DNA from 2 places in the Massilia sp. 9096 genome. Region 1 is predicted to be linked to the other one. Evidence: predicted binding sites of a transcription regulator. Region 1 holds the regulator's gene; the other holds the start of a gene.
The links. Region 1 encodes LexA, which represses DNA repair genes until DNA is damaged. Its sites were predicted from a motif close to ACTGTATNNNNATACAGT; they were not measured.

Region 2: a site for LexA is predicted at 1,863-1,880, ahead of imuA (translesion DNA synthesis-associated protein ImuA). Genes of this name have one in related genera too.

What each region holds. Positions count from the first base shown of each region.
Region 1 covers NZ_JQNN01000001.1:2,823,401-2,826,607, reverse strand. Annotated here, with positions in the region: gene FA90_RS12075 (hypothetical protein) at 1-605, opposite strand, end outside; gene FA90_RS12070 (sel1 repeat family protein) at 779-1,504, shown strand; gene lexA (transcriptional repressor LexA) at 1,629-2,276, opposite strand; gene rpsF (30S ribosomal protein S6) at 2,521-2,904, shown strand; gene priB (primosomal replication protein N) at 2,941-3,207, shown strand, end outside.
Region 2 covers NZ_JQNN01000001.1:288,068-291,274, forward strand. Annotated here, with positions in the region: gene FA90_RS01270 (metallophosphoesterase) at 1-235, shown strand, start outside; gene FA90_RS01275 (hypothetical protein) at 305-1,270, shown strand; gene imuA (translesion DNA synthesis-associated protein ImuA) at 1,958-2,644, shown strand; gene FA90_RS01280 (DNA polymerase Y family protein) at 2,577-3,207, shown strand, end outside.

The DNA.
Region 1 (3,207 bases):
TCGGGCGTGCGCCCGCCCTGGGCGTTGACCAGCGTCGACTGGCCCGCCGGGCTGACGGTGGTCGTGCTGCTGGTGTGGGGTCCGACCGGTTCGAATTCCCTGAACCAGTTGCCTTCCGTTTCGATCTTCAGCGCCTTGAAGGACCCTGCGGGTACCTTCACCTCTTCCCAACCCAGCACCGTGAAATGCAACTTGTTGCGCAGCGTCTTGACGCCCGGTGCTGGATGCGGGTCGGTTGCGTCCGTGTCCCAGCTCAAACCCGGCTTGAGCGGATACAGGTAAGGGCGGCCGACGATCTTTTCCGCGCCGTCGCGTATCTGCGACCTGCTCCAGTCCAGGTTGATGTCGGCTTCACGCGGCGGCAAGTTGCTGTCGACCGGTTTGGTGGCCTGGATGAAGGAATGAGAGCCGACGCGGGTCACCCAGGCATCGACTTCGCGGCTCGACGAGGTCAGCGTGCCGTTCTTGAGCTCTTCGACCTTGGACAGGAAGCGCCACTTGTCGCCTTCCTTGATGGCGGGGCGCTCGGCGGTCTGGGCATGCGCCACGGCGCTTACCGCACAGGCGATAAGGACGGCGCTCACAAAGCGGGAAGGGTTCATCATTGCCTCATCAATAACGATCAAGCAAGTATAGAGTCGCAAAGCGAAGGCGTGTGTACCGTATTGTTTCCGGATGCATAAGTTGACGTCCGATAAATACTGACGGCACCATTGCTGGCGCGTAAGATAGCCGCACACTCGCATTTCCTTGAATTATGCTCAAACGCAAAACCGCCATGAAGACAGTCCTGTTGTGCGCCGCGCTCCTGCTGTGCGGCACTGCCTCGGCCGACGAGTTGTCCGACGCCGACGCCCTGTTCGCCAAGAAGGCTTATCCCGAAGCGTTGCAGAAGTACACCAAACTGGCCAACGCCGGCAACGTGATGGCCCAGCAGCACTTGGGCGAGATGTATTTTTACGGCGAAGCCGGCGCGGTCGACGCCGACAAGGCGGCGCTGTGGTGGGGCAAGGCGGCGGCGAAGGGCAACAAGGTGGCGATCGCCTCGCTCGACATGATGAAAAAGCGCGGCGAGCATCGCGCCGACATCGACTACTGGCTCACGCAATACGACGGCGCCGACCTGAGCGGCGGCGCTTACCGCTGCCCGGCGCCGCGCTTTCCCTCGGTGTCGAAGGTGAACGAAGACATCGAGCGCTACAGCGCCAAGATGAAGGATTGGGAAGCCTGCCACAACCGCGCGGTCGTCCACCTCAACGAATCCCTGCCGCTGACCAAACTGATTCCCAAGGATATCGCGCCGCTGCTGACCAAGGAAGAAACCGAGCGCGCCGAGGCGCACCTGAAGGACGTCGGCGAGCGCGCTGCCGAGGACATCAAGGTCGCCGGCAACATGGTGCTGGCCGATTACAATGCCTGGCGCATTGCGACCGAGAGCTGGGTCAAGGAACACAACGACATCGTCAACAGCGCACCGCCGCCCGACGTCGACGCCAAGCGTTGATCGCGCTGCGCTGTGCCCTGCAAACCACAACGGCCCGCGGTTAGCGGGCCGTTGTCGTTGTACGCGTTATAACTATGCGTCATACGCCGGCATGGGGCCGGCGCGGCTGCGGCCTGAATACCGCTCAGTGCCAGGAGCGCAGCAGGCCGACCGCCAGGCCCTCGAGCGCAAACTCGTCGGTTTGCGGATTGACGGTGATGATGGAGAACTCCGGATTTTCCGGCAGCAGCTCGATGGTCGCACCGGTCTTGCGGTAGCGCTTGACGGTGACTTCTTCGCCGATGCGCGCGACGACGATCTGGCCGTTCTTGGCCGAATCGACCTTCTTGACGGCGAGGAAATCGCCATCGCAGATGCCGGCGTCGCGCATCGACCAGCCCTTGACCTTCAGCAGGAAGTCGGGCTTGCTCGAGAACATGGCCGGGTCGACCGAATAATTGGCCTCGACGTGTTCCTGGGCCAGGATCGGCGAACCTGCGGCCACGCGGCCGACCAGGGGCAGGGACATCAGGTGCGGCGGCGGCATCATGGGCAGCGGCGCCGGGGCGGCTTCGGCGGCCGGGCCGACCAGGCGGATACCGCGCGAGGTGCCCGGCGAAATCTCGATGGCGCCTTTGCGCGCCAGGGCTTGCAGGTGCTCCTCGGCGGCGTTGGCCGAGCGGAAGCCAAGTTCCTGCGCGATTTCGGCGCGGGTCGGCGGGAAGCCGGTGTTGTCGATGGCTTCCTTGATCAGGTTGAGAATCTGTTCTTGCCGTGCAGTGAGCTTCAGCATGGGGGTTTGCTTTCGTTGGATCTGGACAAGCTGTATTTTTGTACAGTATGGCGCGGCGCGCAAGGGGCAGCACGGGTTTTCGTGGTTTTTTTTGACCTAAAGACAAAAGGGCGTAATCGGGATGGCATATCCACAAAGCATTTGGGCCTTGACGTTTTTTGCGTTATAATGTCGGGCTTTCCCTTCCCACACTCGTCCTGACGCCGAGGTGGGCATCTGTTTAAACGTCCTCAAGGAGTGTTATATGCGTCATTATGAAATCGTGTTTATCGTCCACCCGGACCAAAGCGAGCAAGTTCCGGCGATGATCGAGCGCTACAAGACCACGGTCACCTCGCGCGGCGGCAACATCCACCGCGTCGAAGACTGGGGCCGCCGCCAGATGGCTTACCAGATCGACAATCTGCCGAAGGCACATTACATCTGCATGAACATCGAGTGCGACAACGAGACCCTGGTCGAGCTGGAAACCGCATTCAAATTCAATGATGCCGTGCTGCGTCACCTGACCGTCAAGACGAAGAAGGCCGAAACCGCCCCGTCGCCGATGATGAAGTCGGTCCAGCGCGAAGACGCCGCCAAGAGCCACCGCGCCGAGCAGGCAGCTGCTCCGGCCGCCAACGCTTAATTCTCGCTCATTTCGATTAGCGAGCGCGAAAGGGCAGTGAACGAGCTGTTGCTGGTCGCAAGCATCGCCGAACGCGATACCCTGCGCTACACCCCGGCCGGCATCCCCATCGTCAGCGGCACCCTGCAGCACGGGTCGCAGCAGATGGAAGCGGGATTGGAACGGTCGGTCGAGTTCGAGATCGCGGCGGTCGCCGCCGGAGAAATCTCCGGCCGGTTCGCCAGCGCCGAACTCGGCGCGGTGCACCGCTTCAAGGGGTTTTTGGCGCGCAAGAACCGCAACAGCAAAGCCCTTGTGTTTCAC
Region 2 (3,207 bases), 2.5 Mb from region 1:
TCTCGTACGTCCAGGCCATATGCCGCTCGAAGAAATCGACAAGTTGGCGAAAGAACTGAAGGATAACCATTATGCGTTTGGAATTCTTCAGGCGCTCGGGGTGAACCATCTGTATCAATATCACACGGACGCGGCTGAGAAACAGCGTCTGTGTAACATACTTAAAATCTCGATGGACGGAGCAAAGACGATTGAGCTCCAAGGACGTGACACGAAACTAATTTCCAAAAAATGAACTTATGTCGATTTGCTTGAGGCAGATGCAAATTTAAGTCAGTAAATAGCGTGAGAGAGAGCAAGAACGATGAGAACTTTACCTTACGCCGGGAGCGACGGCGATTCCGTGCCCATTGCTGTCGGTGACCGCACAAATGTCTTGCAACGGCCCTTGCGGCCCGCAAAGGATGACCTTGAGTCGGTCCGCGACTACGCGCAGCGCGCCTTTGGTGAGGCCCTCGGTTATTTCGCTCAGATGCAAGGCGACGAAACACGCACAACCGGAGCCGCCCAAATGCTTGAGGACATAAACTGGCTTTCGGCCAGGGCTGAACAGTTGCAGGATGCCTACTTGTACATAGCGGTAGCTTCAGCGTGGCGAAACTTTGCATCATGGTACCGCCACAAACGCCGAGGGGAGGACAAAGGTGCAGCCCTACGACAGGCCGCCGCAATGGTGGAAAAGGCTCTGCAGCTGAGGCTAGACGATATCGAAATGGTTAGCCGGCTTGCTTGGCTCCTTTCAGCGTCACCGGAGGTTCGGGACTTGGCTCGTGCGAGACAGTTAGGACTCGAAGTGCTCGCAAGGGGACCGCATCCGCTAATGAAAGCAATGCTTGACGGGCTTGACCGTAAGGAGGGAAATATCAAGCTTGACGAAAATTTTGCCTATCACGAAATGCAATATATCCCGTTTGGTTACTTTATTATTGAGCAGAAGAAGTGCCGTGAATTGTTGCGCCAAGCAAAGCGATTAAATGAGGTGATGTTGATGACTCCGGCTCTCGAACACATGTATCGACTGGGGTTGATTCATGATTGCGCGCGGGAAGTGGACCTGATGAAGTATCGTGACCCCATTACGTCGGAGACAAAAATGAAAAAACTCCGGCATGTCGCTAAAAGCGTTGCGCAGTATTCTTACTCTACCCACGGCCGAATTGCAGGGCGCTCGGAAAATCTGTCATTTATTTCTCCCAAAGACTACCGTTATTTTGTCAGTGCGTATGGCGAGACGGACAAAATCATTAATGCGATGTCGTTGGTGGAATAACGTTGTTCGCAGCGAATCAACTTCAGTTCAGAGCCCGCTGGATACGGTGTTTAAAGCGCCGGACGTAAAGTAAGCAAAATTGGACGTCGCCTACTTCGCCTCAACCGCTTCGAGCGCGGATGCCTCATCCGAGAATCCGCAGTCGAGCAGAACGCTCTCGCAGAACACAGCAACGGTCGTCAGTGGTGCGTTTAAGCCCTTTGAGTCTTGAGCATACCGAATGGCCTCGTCGCCGTTTCCATCTGGGCTCATGCCTTGGCGCCCATTATCCTGTAATGCGGCAACTCGTCGTGACGGCCAGTGACATAAATCGCGCTTAGGCACGTGGTCGTGCTACCTGAACGCCCTTGCGGGTGCGAGCGCACTTGTATTGCTATCGGGCAATCTTCACTTGGCGCCCCGGCCGGCAGTCGGGAACGTGCCAATTTTTGTCCGAATCTTGACCCATGTGTTCAGCTAGTCCCGTTGTGTAAGCGTCTAGTTTCACTCGACGCCGATATCAACAAGCTTATCGGGTAACTCCTTCAATGACCCACCGATGTTGACGCACGTCAACTGATAGAACTTGCGCATTTGTCCATCTCAAGAATATACTGTACGGATATACAGTGATATTGTGACAAGGACGCCATGCTAACTCACTCACTTGCCGTAACCGACTTAGCACACGACGCTCTTCACGATGCCATGCGCAACGTGTGGCGCGCAAGTGAACTGGCAGTGTCGAGAGCTACAACATGCTCGACAGGCGATGAAGACCTGGACAGTGAGCTACCAAATCGCGGATGGCCTCGGTCGTCGTTGGTAGAACTCCTAGTGCAGCAAGCCGGCATCGGCGAAATCCAGTTACTTAGGCCAACGCTTAAACGCCTTTCCGCAGATAGGCGGATAGCGCTCGTGCAGCCACCGTATTTACCTCAGGCGATGGCACTACGGGAGTGGCAGTTCAATGAGAAAAACATTTTCTGGGTTCGGCCAGAGACCTCAGCCGATGCGCTGTGGTCGACAGAGCAGATTTTGAAGAATGGCTCATGCGGCGCGGTCGTGCTGTGGCAGCGAGATATCCGGCCTGAAGCCCTGCGGCGCCTGAACTTAGTGGCGCAAGGGGCAGACACGTGGTTCTGGCTAATTCGGCCGCTGACACATTGTTCTGATGCGTCGCCCTCGCCACTCAGACTTGCTTTGAGGCCGGCGATTGGCGGGGTCAGCGTGGACATCGTCAAACGACGCGGCCCGCACTGCGACGCTCCTATTTTCGTACCTCTGGAAGGCCTGCCGGCTGGCCGCAAGCACCTGGACACTGAACATGAAACTAATGTTGTGCGTGTACCTGCCGTTACTACCGCTCGAAGCGTTGCGGCCGCGTTGGTCTGAGCCTGGGGCGTACGTCGTCGTCCATGACGGTGTCGTATGCTCACGGTCACTCGAGGCAGCGCAGGCAGGCGTTCATGTTGGTATGCGGGCAGCCGGAGCAGCTGCTGTTGCACCTTCAACCATCCAGCTTGAGCGCAAGCTGGACCTGGAGCAGCAGAGATTGGATGCTGTGGCGATGGCTCTAATGCAGTACACGCCGGAGGTGACGTTTCTAGACGCGGAAAGTGTTTTGCTGGATGTCACCGCGAGCCTTCGCCTTTTCAACGGACCTGTTGAAATCTGCCATCGAGTTATAAAAAGCGTGTCGACACTGGGATTCAATGCTCAGCTCGGCGCGGCGCCGACTGCTAAAGCTGCTTGGCTCTTTGCGCGACAGCAGCGGGTAAAGCAGGTTGTTCTGCGAAGGCGTGCGCTATCAAACGATACGACGGAGCGCTTTCTCAATCGCCTACAGGTAGAACTACTGCCGTCAACTCGCCAGCATCACGCATGGTTCGATGGCATCGGAGCGCGGTCACTAGGCGCTCTCCGCCGACTGCCTAGGGCAGGCCTGATACGGCGTA